2 regions of the Vreelandella subglaciescola genome follow, and region 1 is predicted to be linked to the other one. Evidence: riboswitches for the same ligand, from Rfam matches in the RefSeq annotation. Region 1 holds a riboswitch; the other holds the start of a gene.
What was found. Region 1 has a riboswitch for thiamine pyrophosphate ahead of B5495_RS05390 (sodium:solute symporter family transporter). Riboswitches for the same ligand answer to the same signal wherever they lie in the genome.
Positions count from the first base shown of each region.

Region 2: linked by a shared signal. The riboswitch ahead of thiC (phosphomethylpyrimidine synthase ThiC) and the one ahead of B5495_RS05390 (sodium:solute symporter family transporter) in region 1 are both predicted to bind thiamine pyrophosphate.

Region 1 covers NZ_LT670847.1:1,158,928-1,166,234, forward strand. Annotated here, with positions in the region: gene B5495_RS05365 (DUF7079 family protein) at 1-77, shown strand, start outside; gene B5495_RS05370 (glutathione peroxidase) at 114-599, opposite strand; gene B5495_RS05375 (LysE family translocator) at 688-1,305, opposite strand; gene B5495_RS05380 (tellurite resistance/C4-dicarboxylate transporter family protein) at 1,390-2,466, opposite strand; gene B5495_RS05385 (catalase) at 2,678-4,138, opposite strand; TPP riboswitch at 4,280-4,389, shown strand; gene B5495_RS05390 (sodium:solute symporter family transporter) at 4,482-5,933, shown strand; gene B5495_RS05395 (LLM class flavin-dependent oxidoreductase) at 6,134-7,307, opposite strand, start outside.
Region 2 covers NZ_LT670847.1:2,229,490-2,236,796, forward strand. Annotated here, with positions in the region: gene B5495_RS10420 (putative bifunctional diguanylate cyclase/phosphodiesterase) at 1-713, opposite strand, end outside; gene B5495_RS10425 (substrate-binding periplasmic protein) at 710-1,447, opposite strand; gene B5495_RS10430 (glucose 1-dehydrogenase) at 1,542-2,315, opposite strand; gene B5495_RS10435 (META domain-containing protein) at 2,396-2,869, opposite strand; TPP riboswitch at 3,059-3,231, shown strand; gene thiC (phosphomethylpyrimidine synthase ThiC) at 3,299-5,203, shown strand; gene B5495_RS10445 (methyl-accepting chemotaxis protein) at 5,262-6,896, opposite strand; gene B5495_RS10450 (uracil-xanthine permease family protein) at 7,082-7,307, opposite strand, start outside.

The sequences.
Region 1 (7,307 bases):
TGACCACCATGATGGTACGCCACCGCTGGCAGGAGCTGATGACCCGGCTCATGGTCGCCCGCGGGCAGCAGGACTAAACCTGCTTTCTTTACAACGCTCTTTACAGTGCTTGCTCAGTGCTCGTCCAGCGCCTGTTCGATCGCCAGACGCAGCGCGGTGCCCTGCTCGCGGGGGGAGAATCGCCGGATTACTCGGCCATCGCGGCCCACCAGAAACTTGGTGAAGTTCCACTTGATCATTTGGGTGCCAAGCACGCCGGGCGCATCGCGCTTAAGGCCGGCAAACAGCGGATGCGTCGCGGCGCCGTTGACCTTGACCTTCTCCATCAGCGGAAACGTCACGCCGTGGTCACGCTCACCAAAGGTGCAAAACGACTCGGCATTTTCCGGCGCCTGCCGGCCAAACTGATTGCACGGAAATCCCAGCACGGTAAAACCGCGCTCGCGGTAGCGTTGGTAACACACTTCCAGCGTTTCCAGCTGAGGCGTAAAGCCACAGCGGCTGGCCACGTTCACCACCAGCAGCACCTGCCCCTGCAAAGCACGCAGGTTAAACGGCTGCCCCTGATGCGTATGGCACTCCTGTTGGTAAAAATTCATAGCACACCTGCCGGTTCTCTAGGCCTTTACGACTTATGCTCTTACGATTGATGCCCCTACACTATAGGCCTTGGCGTCGCTCGGCGCGTCAGGCCACAAGCCCCCACGCCACGCGCAGCGCAAGCCCGATCAACATCACCCCGGTGATACGATTGATCCAGTGCGAGCGCGCCCGCAGCCATTCAAGCACTCGGGACTGCGACAGCGCCACGGCCACCAGCACATACCAGCTGGCATCAATCACCATGGCCGTAACTACAATGATAGCGCGTGCGGCAACGCTCATCTCGGGGTTCACGAACTGGCTGAGCAGCGCCACAAAAAACAGGATCAGCTTGGGATTGGCCAGCGCCACCAGCACGCCTTCGCGCGCGGCCTGGCGGCGTGTGGTCACGGCCGCTTCTGGCGTCAGCGCGGCGGCCTTGCCGGCACGCAGCGCCTTGACTCCGAGCCACGCCAAATACACTGCCCCGCCGATGGATACGATCTCGAACAGCAGCGGAAACCGCGCCATCAGCGCGCCCAGCCCCAACACCGTCAACAGCGCATAAAACCCCACGCCCAGCGCATGAAAAAGCCCGGCGGTCACCCCTGGCAGCCGCCCGCCGCCCAGCGTATGGCGCAGCACCAGCGCAAGACTCGGCCCGGGCGACATCGCCCCAACGGTACAAATCGCGGCTAGCGACAGCCACAACGAAAACGGCATCTTGGCTCCTTGTTAACGGCGTAGCTTAAAACGTCATAACGTAAAGCGTCGTATTTGAACGTATCGCATTTTAAAACATCGTGCTTAATCCGTTCTGGCACGTTCAGTGCGTGAGGCCAGCATGCCCCAAAGCCATTTGCACAGCCCGTAAAACGTTACCGTCCAGGCGGTCAGGGCCACGTATAAAAACACCGTGGCCAGCGTATCCAGAAACGGCATGGCCAGCGCGCGCTGCATGTTATGGGTGCTGGCCGCGTACATGCCCAGTGGAAACACCGCGCCCCAGTAAAGCGGATCGTAGCGCAGCGGAAAGCGCTGATACACATAGCGCCACACCGCGAGAATCAGCAGCATGGGAATCCACCAGGTGCCGGTGGCCCAGTAAAACACGGTAAAGCCCTTGAGAAACGGACGCAGCGAGAGCAGAAACGGCGCGTCCGGCGCGTTGATGATCAGCTGCGCGCCGGCCAGCGTCGAAATCGCCATCGCGCCCATATTGATCCAGTACGGCGGCGCCAGATCGCCCGGCGAAAAATGGAAAAAGCTGTAGCGATAAAAAATCAGCGACATCATCCAGATATACAGCATGCCGCCCCACAGCCACATCGACAGCGCGAGGAAGTTCACTTCCAGCCGGTAAAGCGGCGGCATGTGGGCGGCCACCAGAGCGCCCAACAGCGCAATCGACTGGGTCGCCACCACGGCCAGCAGCCAGCCACCGCTGATGCTTTTTTCAAACGCCGGCTTATGCGTTTTAATCGTGAAGGCGGTAAAAATGGTGTAGGTCAGCGCCAGCCACAGCACCAGTGCAACGCCCCACAGCGTTAGCGCGAGCCGGTACCAGCCCATCAGCAGTAAGCACTGGCTGCCCAAGACGCAGGACGCCGCCACCAGGGTAAAAAAGCCCGATGCGCTCTGATGGCTGGTCAGGTCACTCACCACTCGCCGCGGGAAGCGCCAGAGACGCAGCGCATAAAGCACCCACAGCAGCGGATACGCCACCAGATTGAGCGCAAACAAAACGCCGGCAATCACCGGCCGGTCCATAAAGTGCGCCGCCAGCGATACGATACCGGTGGCCATCACCATGCCGAAATACGCTGGCGACAGCTCTTCCAGCGCCCGACAAAAGCGCCGGTCTTCTCCTTGGCTGCTTTCCACCTTGGCCCTCTTGTGCTGATTGTTTGCGCTAACGAATGCATTAATTGCCTATCAGTATGCGCCGCCGCTTGAGTATTAACCAAATCGTGCTGGCAAAACGGTTAAAAGAACGCTACTGACAAAAAAGCCCGCCAGCGCGGGGCTGACGGGCTTGGCTTAGTTATATAAAACCAGGGTCTTTTCCGACTAGCGCGATGGCATTAGCGCAGCGCTAGGCGTTTTTCGCCCGCACGCCCTGAGCGATTTTCTCGCCGATATCGGCGTCAATATTGCGCCAGTAATCGAGGGCGCGCTCCAGCACCGGTTCGGTGACGCCGCCCGACAAATGCCCGACAACGTTACTCACCAGTCGGTCCCGAGCGGGCTGATCCATCACCTCGTTAACCAGCGCGTTGGCCTGGCCGAAGTCGTCGTCATCGCGGCGCAGCGTATAGGCCGCGCGCACCATATCGCCGCTGGATTCCCAAGTGGAATCCGTCGGATAGCGCTCGCCATCGGCCTGGGGGCCGCCCTTGGAGTTGGGCGCATACACCGGATCGGACACATTGTGCATCCGCATCGCGCCGTCTTTGCTGTAGCTGTTAACCGGCGACTTGGGCGCGTTGACCGGAATCTGTTTGTAGTTCACCCCCAGCCGGTGGCGGTGCGCATCGGCGTAGGCAAACACCCGCCCCAGCAGCATCTTGTCCGGGCTGATGCCGATGCCGGGCACCAGATTGTTGGGCTCGAACGCTGCCTGTTCAATCTGGGCGTGGTTATCCGTAGGGTTGGTATCAAGGGTTAGCTTGCCGACCTTGATCAGCGGATAGTCGTCATGGGGCCACACCTTGGTCAGATCGAACGGGTTGAACCGGTACGTCTCGGCATCGGCAAACGGCATGACCTGCATGTGCAGCGTCCAGCTGGGGCAGTCGCCGCGCGCAATCGAAGTGTACAGATCGCGCATGTGGTGGTCGCCGTCTTCCCCGGCCAGCCGGTCGGCCTCTTCCTGAGTCAGGCACTCGACGCCCTGATCGGTCTTGAAGTGGTATTTGACCCAGAACTTCTCGCCGTCGGCATTCACCCACATATAGGTATGGCTGGAATAGCCGTTCATGTGGCGCCAGGTCTTGGGAATCCCACGATCGCCCATCAGCCAGGTGACCTGGTGGGCGGATTCCGGCGACAGCGACCAGAAATCCCACTGCATGTCGTTATCGCGCAGGTTGTTGTCGGCGCGACGCTTTTGCGAGCGGATGAAGTGCTGGAACTTCATCGGATCGCGGATGAAGAACACCGGCGTGTTGTTCCCCACCATGTCGTAATTGCCCTCGCTGGTGTAGAACTTGATCGAAAAGCCGCGCGGATCGCGCCAGGTGTCGGGGCTACCGCGCTCGCCGGCCACGGTGGAAAAGCGCATCACCACGTCGGTTTTCGTTCCCGGCTGAAACACCGCCGCTTTGGTGTAGCGGCTGACATCCTCATTCACTTCAAAGTGGCCAAACGCGCCGCTGCCCTTGGCATGGGGCTGGCGCTCGGGGATACGCTCGCGGTTGAAGGTCGCCATCTGCTCGATCAGGTAGTGGTCGTGCAGCGCGATGGGGCCGTTGGGGCCGACCGTCAGCGAATGCTCATCGCTGGCAACGGGAATGCCGGCATCGGTGGTAGTGGGCTTGCGTTTATCGTCGGACACGGTAGCGCCTCCTGATTGGCTTTATAACGACTTGGCAGTACAAACACAGAGTCCTAGCGTAGCCGTTTCAGGCTAAAAAATGCGCTATCCGTTCGATAGTCGACGTTAGTTTGACATGCCCGCCCCGCCTGCCTAGGCTTGGTGTTCTCCTGGGGGTGCCTTAACGGGCTGAGAATCCGCCGCTTTCGCGACGGTAACCCTTCGAACCTGATCCGGGTCATTCCGGCGAAGGGAAGGAACGTACACGCCAGACTCTCCTCTTCCTTGTCGCGCCTCGCTGCGACGTTCGCCCGAACGATCATCGACGATCCCCGGCTGTCACAAGGAAAGAGGACGTATCACCATGCAGCTTGACCCCACCTGGACGGCACTTTGGCTGGTGCTTTACGCCGTCGTGTTTGCCGTACCCGGCCTGCTTTATGCCCGCCGCCACCGCGACGATCTGGACGACTACATTTCCGCGCGCAACAGCCAGAACACCCGCGCCACCGTGCTGACCCTGCTGGCTACCACGCTTGGCACCTGGATACTCTTTGGCCCCGCGCAGGCCGCGACCTGGGGCGGCGTTGGCGCCATTCTGGGCTATGCGCTGGGCTCCTGCGTGCCGCCCTTGATCATGATTCCGCTGGGGCGGCGCATGCGCGAGCTGATCCCCGAAGGCCACGGGCTGACCGAATTCGTGTTCCACCGCTACGGGCGTCCCATGTACGCCTTTACGCTGTCGATCATGCTGTTTTATCTGTTTATTTCACTGGCCGCGGGGCTTACTGCGGTAGCCTTTATGGTCACGCTGCTGTCGCCCATTCCACTGTGGCTGACAGCAAGCGTGGTCATGCTCGCCACCGTGATTTATACCTTCTACGGTGGCCTGCGCGCCTCGATCTTCACCGATAAGGTGCAGATGATCGTGATTCTGCCGCTGCTGGCATTGCTGCTGTTTTTCGGCTGGCAGGCCGCCGGCGGCGCAGGCCCCACGCTTGAAGGGCTTGCCCGGAACGCGCCGGCGCTGCTGGATATTACCGATGCCGGCGGCATACGCGGGGGACTGACGTTCTTTATCGCCGTGGTGCTGACGGGGCTGTTTTATCAGGGCACATGGCAGCGTATTTACGCGGCCAAAAACGTCAGCGTGCTGCGTAAAAGCTTCTGGATCAGCAGTCTGTTCAACCTGCCGGTGGTCATCCTGATGGGGCTGTTCGGGCTGGCGTTTGTCGGGCTGGGGCTTGACGGCGACGGCTCGGTGGCGCTGTTCAGCGTGTTGCTGGCCAAGGTGCCGCTGTGGTTTGCGCTGGCGCTGATTCCGCTGGGGCTGGCATTGGTGATGAGCAGCGCCGACTCCACCATCAACGCCACCTCGAGCATTATTGCAGTCGATATGCACCGCCTGCTGCCCAACGCCAACGAAGCCACGCTGATGCGCCTGGCCCGCTGGCTGATCGTTGTCGCTGCGGTGCCGATCACCTGGGTTGCCTCGCAGGGATTCAGCGTGCTGTACCTGTTCCTGCTCGCTGACCTGCTGTGCTCAGCGGCAGCGTTTCCGGTGTTCTTCGGGCTGTTTAACCGCCGCTACGACGGGCGCAACGCGGTGATCAGCACCGCCTGCGGGCTGGTCGCGGGGCTTATCATGTTCCCCGCACCCAGCGCCGGCACCGATACCCTGCTGGAAAGCTTTTTGCTCGCCGCCCTCGTCCCGGTCGCCGTCTCCACCGTGCTGATGCGGATAATGCCCGCCCGCGAGCATTACGATTTCGCAAGCCTGGCCACGCTGGTGCGTCGCTTTGGGCGGCAGTCGTGATGTTTTGACATGACACAGCAGGTCGCGCGGCGTAGCCGCCCTCCTACAATGCATTGATATTAAGAGATTTTCGTAGGAGGCCGGTTCACCGGGCGACGCAGGCCAAAGGCCTGCCGGGGTTCGGTGGGGATGCGGTCGCGCAGCACTTGTGCCCGGGGTATGGGTAAAGCTGCCCTCCTACAACAACATATCGATATTACTCACGCGCCCGGCCGTTCCAACCCTAAATGCCCGCGCAGGGTTCGCTCTGCGTAGTCGTGCCGGAACAGGCCGCGTTTTTGCAGCACCGGCACCACCTGCTCGGCAAAGTCCTCGATGCTCGAAGGCAGCGACGGCGGCATCAGGTTGAAGCCGTCGGCGCCGCCCTGCTCCACCCAGCGCTGCATTTCATCGGCAATGCTCTCCGGCGTGCCGACCATGGTGCAGTGCCCACCGCCCGCGGCCAGCCGTCCCAGCAGCTGGCGCAGCGTGGGCCGTTCGCACTCGATGATGCGCAGAATGGTCGCGTAGCGCCCTTTGGGGCCGGTAAAGTCTTCCAGCGGCGGAAGCTCGGGCACCGGCGCGTCGAGCTCCCAATCGCTGCAATCCTGACCGATAAACTGGCTTAGCTGGTTGAGCGAATCCTGCGTGGGCAGCAGCTCGTCGAGCTCGCGCTGGCGGGCTTTGGCTTCTTCCTCGGTGGCGCCGACATAGGTCACCAACCCCGGCATAATCGGTACCGGCGGGCGCCCCGCGGCGGCCACCCGCGCCTGAATATCGCGGTAGTAGTCCTGCGCCGATTCCAGATCATAAGCCACGGCGTAGATCGCTTCGGCGTGACGGGCGGCAAGGTCGCGGCCCTGATCGGAGGCGCCGGCCTGAAACAGCACCGGCCTTCCCTGAGGCGGGCGCGGAACGTTAAGCGGGCCGTCCACCAGAAAATGCTCCCCGTGGTGATTGATCGGGCGCACCCTGTCCGGGTCGGCAAACATGCCGTTGCGGTCAAAGCGCAGCGCGTCGTCGGCCCAGCTGTCCCACAGCGCCAGCACCGTGTTGGCAAACTCTTCGGCGCGGGCGTAGCGCTCAGCGTGGGGCGGCATCGCCGTGTAGTTGTGGTTACGCGCCTCGGCGTCAAACATCGAGGTCACCAGATTCCAACCCATGCGCCCGGCGGAAATATGATCCAGCGAGGCCAGCATCCGCGCGGCGTGAAACGGCGTATAGAAGGTGCTCGACACCGTTGAAATCAGGCCGATACGTTCGGTGGCCCGAGCCATGGCGGCAAGCGCAGTGAGCGGTTCCAGATACCACAGCGGCCCACCGGCAACGTTGCCCGCGGCGTGGCCGTCGGCAAAGAACACGGCGTCAAACTTGCCGCGCTCGGCGGTACGCGCC
Region 2 (7,307 bases), 1.1 Mb from region 1:
GCGTGCTCGTTGTAGTGACGCACGAGCTGCTGGAGCTCGAACCCGGAGACGTCGAGATCAAGGGTGGCGAACGGCTGCCCGCGCCGCGCGTGCCGGCGAATGGTCTGGGTAATGGCTTGCAATGGGCGCCCCACCGAGGCGTAAAACACTGCGGCGACGAGAATGCCCAGCACCAGCGCCTGAATGCAGGTTAGCCAGAAGGTATTGAATAGCGCCGCGGTGGCCTTGTTGATCATGTGATCGAGATCAAAGTCGGCCTGCAGGCGGCCGACGTAGACCCCTTTCCGGGTGTTAAACGGCGAGGTGTAAAACAGGCGCTCGTCGCGCTTGGCCGGCAGGGCGCTAAAAAAGGCGCGCCTGATCAACGGCGTCAGAAACGCCGGTTCGGCCGGCTCGTGCCTGACGTGGCCGAATTTTTGTCCCTGATCGCTGATCAGGTCAATACGGCGGTAGGCCGGATCCTGCTGAAAGCTTTGCAGCAGGGCACGAACCGTTTCCGTATCAAGGTGATACAGCGCGAAGCGGGCCGGCTCCTGAATGAAATCAAGACGCTGATTGGCGATCTGATACTGTTCGTGGACTTCGTCGCGCATGTTGCCAAAGCCCAGCAGGCCGCCAAACACCAGGCCGCTGACGACCGTGAGCATAACCACCAAAAAGGTGAAGCGCGCGGTAAGCGAGCGGGTCTCCCGCCGATGTTCAGCGCGCTTCATGAAGCGTCCCGTGGCGGCGTGGCCAGCCGTTCAATACCGTGGTTGATAAAGCGCAGCAGCTGTTTGGCATTGGGCATATTGCGCGACACCATGATGTAGTAGCGCTCAAGGCTGGCGTGAGGAATCGCGCGCAGTTCCAGCGCCGCCGGCGAGGGAATCCGACCGTGTTCCCGAAGCCCCTGAATAATCTCGGAACGGGAGAGGGCGATATCGCAGCGTCCGGCAATCAGTTTGTCAATCAGCTGTGAGAGATCTTTGGCGCCCCGGTCTATGCCTTTGCCGGAAAGGTTAAACCCGACGTAGTTGAAGCCGGCGACGCCGCACACGCGATAACGATAGAGGTCTGTGGGGCGCGTGATTTCAGGGGCTTTCTTGTCGGCGCTGGCCATATAGAGGTACGCCGGAGTGTGGGAATAGTAGCTGTTACTGAAGTAATAATGTTTGGCTCGGGCGACGCTGTAAGTTGCGCTTAACACGGCCTGATGTTGCTTGCCTGACTGGGTACTTTGCAGGCAGCGCCGCCAAGGGATGGCGTCGAGCCGATAGCGCCAGGGGCTATCGGCAAACAAGCGGTCAAGCACGTCAATATCACGGCCTTGCCACTCACCGTCGCGCACATAAAAACGTGGCGGCCGGTCTTCGTTATCATGACAAAAGGTGATCTGGGTCGTATTGCTGCCAAACGTCTGCGACGCGGTTAGTGCGAGCAGGGCGGCGATAAGCCAACGGCGCATCCTTGTCTCCTGCGGTGCAAACACGCACTGCGACTATAGCGCATCCTGCCCCTGTCACGCACGTTCTCTGCGCTGCTGATCCTTGGCCAAGGTCTTAGTCCAGCGTTTGCACGCCACCGCCGTTGACGAACAGCACCTGCCCGCTGACCCAGCGGGAAATGGGCGCGGCAAAGTAGAGCACCGCACCGGCGATATCGTCGGGTTCGCCCAGCCGCTCAAGCGGGGTATGCGTGAGCATGGCCTTTTCGATATCCGGCGTGAGAACCGAAGCCAGCGCATCGGTGCGCACCGCGCCGGGGCCCACCGCGTTGACGCGGATCTCGGGGCCGTAGTCGTGGGCGAGATTCGCCGTCATGTGGTTGATCGCCGCTTTGGACGAGGCGTAGGCGCTGATCGCCGGACTCTTGTTGACCGAGCTCATGGAGGACATGTTGACGATGGAGCCGTCGCCCGCGGCGCGCATGTGTGGCGCGCACAGTTGGCACAGCCGCCAGATGCTGAACACGTTGAGCTCAAACACGCTGGCAAAGCGCTCAACGTCGATATCGTCGGGGCTTTCTTTGCCCGCGCCGCCGCCGCCGGCGTTATTGACCAGAATATGGAGGCCGCCAAAGGCCTCGAGGGTCTTGTCGATCAGCGCGCGCCGGTCGTCATCGTCGGTGACGTTGCAGGTAACCGCCAGCGCGTGGCCGCCCCGGGCTTCAATTTCATCGGCCACGCGGCGGGCGTTTTCCATCTTCAGGTCGGCAATCACGACGCTGGCGCCGTGGTCGGCCAGCATCAAACTGCTGGCGCGGCCGATACCGTTGCCGCCGCCGGTGACGATGGCAACCTTGTGGTTCAAATTCAGCAGATTAGCAGCGCTCATGGGCGGCTCCCTGGGGCGAGTAGATAATAGGGGTGGAAAGAGCCGTAAAACGGCGGATGGCGTCTAGTGGCGAATGGCGACTAGTACAGGTGCACGGCCTCAAAGTGGGCAAGCGGCGCGTTGTTCTCACCGCTTAGCGTCAGCGTCTCGCCGTCGATGTCCCAGCCGCTGGCCTGATTGAGGGCATTGAGAAACGCGCGCTCCGACCCTTGGCTGTCCGGGCAGGCCATCATGGTGGTGGCGACTTGTTTAAAAGCGATCTGCTCGCCGTTCATGGTGTAGCTTCCCATCAGCTGGTTGCAGCCGGTGGCACCGGCCACGCGGTGTTCCTCTTCATGCAGGACAAAATGCGCTTCGCGCTCGTTGTCCTGTGTGGCGGCCACGGTGCCCTGTTCAAGCGTTGTGAGCTTCCAGTAGGTGTTGGCAAGCGTGACATCCGGCGTGGCGGTATCGTCGGCGGGTGATGAATTGCCGGTGGAAGCGGCGCAGCCGGCCAAGGTAAGGGCAAGCCCAAGGCCCAGGGTGTAGCCCAGCGGTTTGATCATTGATGTCATGGTGATCCTTATTGTCGTATAGGGTCGATTAGATTAAGTAAGTTGCCCTTTATTAGAGCTTTTTTGCGGCCCAAGTTCAAAATATGGCGATAAGAATAGCCAGAAAAGTTATTTTGCCTGCTTGTCCGCTGTTTACTTTTTTGTCACAGAAAGTTGCCAGCGCTGCTGGCTCTGGCTTAGAGTAGCGGCTCTCGCTTGACGGGGTGCCGGTGATTCCGGCTGAGATAGCGCAGATGCCCGCCGTGTTGCCACGGCCGCATCCCAAGCGCTGGTCCCGTTGAACCTGATCCGGCTAATTTCTTCATCGCGTTTCGCGCGGTTCGAGGAAGGGTACCGGCGTAGGGATCAAGCACTGGTGCACTTCTGGTTCGCTGTTTTTCCGCCCAGTCTCCCCTCGCCTCCCTGGCCATTACCATGGGAGCTTTCTGTATGTCTAAAACGTCGCATTTTCTGGCCGAAACGGCCCAGGTGGACGCCGCCGCGATTGAGCCGCTGCCCGGCTCGCGCAAAGTCTACGTTGAGGGTTCGCGCCCGGATATTCGCGTGCCGTTCCGCGAGATTTCGCTGTCGCCGACCACCACCTCGGGGATCAACGAGGAAAACCCGCCGCTGCTGGTCTATGACACATCGGGCCCTTACTCCGACCCGGACGCCACCAACGATCTGCGCCAGGGGCTTGTTGAACTGCGCCGAGCCTGGATCGATGAGCGCGCCGACACCGAGTTTCTCGACGGCCCCACCTCCGATTTCGGCCGCCGCCGGGCGAGCGACCCGATGCTGGCGCAGCTGCGCTTTGACCTGAGCCGCACCCCGCGCCGCGCCCGAGAGGGCAAGAACGTCACCCAGCTGCATTACGCGCGCCAGGGCATCATCACGCCCGAGATGGAGTTTATCGCCATCCGCGAAAACCAGCGTCGTCAGGCGCTTTCCGCCGAATACGCGGGCAGCGAAGAGGTCGAGCGCATTCTGGGCCATCAGCATCCGGGCGAAAGCTTCGGCGCCAACATGGCCGAGGACATCACGCCCGAGTTCGTGCGCGACGAAGTCGCCGCCGGGCGAGCGATCATCCCGTGCAACATCAACCACCCGGAAACCGAGCCGATGATTATCGGGCGTAATTTTCTGGTCAAGATCAACGGCAATCTGGGCAACTCGGCGGTGACCTCGTCCATCGAGGAAGAAGTCGACAAAATGACCTGGGGGATCCGCTGGGGTTCCGACACCGTGATGGACTTGTCCACCGGGCAGAACATCCACGAAACCCGCGAGTGGATCATTCGTAATGCGCCGGTGCCCATCGGTACGGTGCCGATTTATCAGGCGCTTGAGAAGGTCAAAGGCGTTGCCGAAGACCTGAGCTGGGAGGTGTTCCGCGATACGCTGATCGAGCAGGCCGAGCAGGGCGTTGACTACTTCACCATCCACGCCGGTGTGCGCTTGCGCTACGTGCCGCTGACGGCCAAACGTGTCACCGGGATTGTCTCGCGCGGCGGCTCAATCATGGCCAAGTGGTGCCTGTTCCACCATCAGGAAAGCTTCCTCTATACCCACTTCGAGGATATCTGCGAGATCTGCAAGCGCTACGACGTGGCCTTCTCGCTGGGCGACGGCCTGCGCCCGGGGTCGATCGCCGACGCCAACGACGAAGCCCAGTTTGCCGAGCTTGAAACCCTGGGCGAACTGACGCGCATCGCCTGGCAGCACGACGTTCAGGTGATGATCGAAGGCCCCGGCCACGTGCCCATGCACCTGATCAAGGAGAATATGGATAAGCAGCTTGAAGAGTGTGACGAAGCGCCGTTCTACACGCTGGGGCCGCTGACTACCGACATTGCCCCGGGCTACGACCACATTACCTCGGGGATTGGGGCGGCGATGATCGGCTGGTACGGCTGCGCGATGCTGTGCTACGTGACGCCCAAGGAGCACCTCGGGCTGCCCAACAAGGACGACGTCAAAACCGGCATTATCACCTACAAGATCGCCGCCCACGCCGCCGACCTGGCCAAGGGCCATCCGGCCGCCCAGCGTCGTGATAACGCGCTGTCCAAGGCGCGCTTCGAGTTCCGCTGGGAAGACCAGTTCAACCTGGGCTTTGATCCGGATACCGCGCGCGAATTTCACGATGAAACCCTGCCCAAGGACTCGGCCAAGGTGGCGCACTTCTGCTCCATGTGCGGGCCAAAGTTCTGCTCGATGAAAATCAGCCATGAAGTGCGTGAGTACGCCGCGGCCAACGGCCTGACCGGCGATCAAGAGGCGGTAATGGCAGGCATGGAAGAACAGGCGAAGAAGTTTCGTGAAGAGGGCGCCGAGCTGTATCAGGAAGTCTAGCGCGTGACGCGTTAGCGTTGATCAGCGCCGCCGAATATCCGACGGCGCTTTTTTTATGCTAGAACGCCGGCAGCGCAGGCGCGGGCTGAGTTGCGTGTGACGCTGGCAAAGACTCGCCGGCCTCGCGGGGCAGGGTAAAGCGTGCCACGACCTGGTTGAGGCGGTCGGCTTCGTCCTGCAGTTGCAGCGCCGCCGCGCTTGCCTGCTGCACCATGGCCGCGTTTTGCTGGGTGGTTTGCTCCATATCGTTGACGGCGGTGTTGATTTCCTGAATGCCGCTACGCTGCTCCCGGGTGGCCACGTCGATTTCGTCCATCAGCGTGGTGACGTGCCTGACCGAGGCGATGATCTCGGTCATGGTCTCGCCGGCCAGGTCGGCCTGCCGGGCGCCGGCTTCCACCTGCCCGACCGAGGTATCAATCAGCTTGCGGATATCGGTCGCGGCCGTCGCGCTGCGGGTAGCGAGCTGGCGGACTTCATTGGCGACAACGGCAAACCCGCGCCCCTGCTCGCCGGCGCGCGCCGCTTCAACCGAGGCATTGAGCGCGAGGATATTGGTTTGAAAGGCGATGGAATCAATCAGCGCGATGATATCGGTGATTTGCTGAGAACTTTGACGAATTTCCTGCATCCGCTCGACTACGCTGTGGACCACCTGGCTGCCCTGTTCGGCTTTGCCGGCGGCTTCTTCGGCCACGCGGTGGGCCTGGGAGGCGTTGTCGCTGCTGCGTTCCATGGTCGAGGTCATTTCCTCGATGCTTGACGCGGTCTGGGTCAGGGACGCCGACTGGCGCTCGGTGCGCGCCGAAAGCTCCTGATTGCCCCGGGCAATGTCGCTGGCGCTGGCATAGACTTCGCCGCCGCTGGTGCGCACCGTGGTAACGGTGTTTAACAGCGAGTCCTGCATGTGGTTGAGCGCCATGAGCAGCTGGCCAATTTCGTTGTTGCCGCGGTTGGCCATGTGCTGAGATAAATCACCTTTAGCCATGATTTCAAAGTGTTGAATAACGCGCTTTATCGGACGGATCAAGTTGGCGCCCACGCCCCAATAGACCAGCACTGAAAGAGCGATGGCGATAATAAAGACGGCAATGATAATGGCGGTGGCGTAATAGATGACCGTGTCAAAGTTTTCCAGGCGCGTATTGCCCTGCTCTTCGATGGTGTGAAAAAAGCCGATCGCATCCTGATAGAAGCCGTCGTAAGCACGCTGCGCGGCGTCACGTTCGCCTTGATAAACAGAGGTGTTGCCCTGATAAAGCGCTGTGGCCTGAGGCTGCACATGGGTGGTCAGCAGGGCCTCAAAGCTGGTTTTGATAGGCGCAATAAGCGAGGCATGTTCAGGGTTGGCTGGCAGGTCGAGAAAGCTCTGGAACGCGCTTTCGGCATCACCCAGCTGCGCGCTGAGTCCGCCTGCCTCTTGCTGCCTGTCGGCTGTGCTGAACGATGTATCCTGCTCAATCAGCTCTTCATACAGGTGCGCCATGTCCAGACGGGCGCTTTGCAGCGTCGAGTTGGTACGGTTAAGCGCGGCCTGCTGGTTGACGTTGACTTGGGTCAACTGCTCGATGCTTTGCCGGCTTTGATCCACGGCATAAAGGCCGGTGCCGCTGAGTACCAACAGCAGAGTAAGAAACGCGAGCAGAACCAGTGTCCAGCTCATACGCATGGTCAGGTTGTCCCAAAATTGCATCAGCGGTGCCCTCCGGCAGCAAAACAGGGGGTAGTAAACAGGGGGGGGTGACATAAAAAATGCCGCGAACGCGGTAGGCGGAATAGGTGAGCGGCGTGTCGCCGTCCTATTCCGCCGCGCATTCACGGCATCATTGTCACTCACTTGTGTCAGCGCTTACCTGCGCCGGCACAAGGTTTGGCGTATCAGCTTGCGCCGTTCGTCTGCTTGTTTTGCGCAGCGGCTGCCTTGTTGGCTTCTTCATCCGCTTTGGCAATCGCCTCACGCTCTTTGGCCTCATCGGAAAGCGACTTGTTGGGCAGCGCAATGTTAAGCACAAAGGCGACGATAGCGGCGATAACAATCGGCGCGCCGCCAATGATGTTCCGCACAACTTCGGGGAACTGCGCGATGGCTTCGGGTACAGCCGCA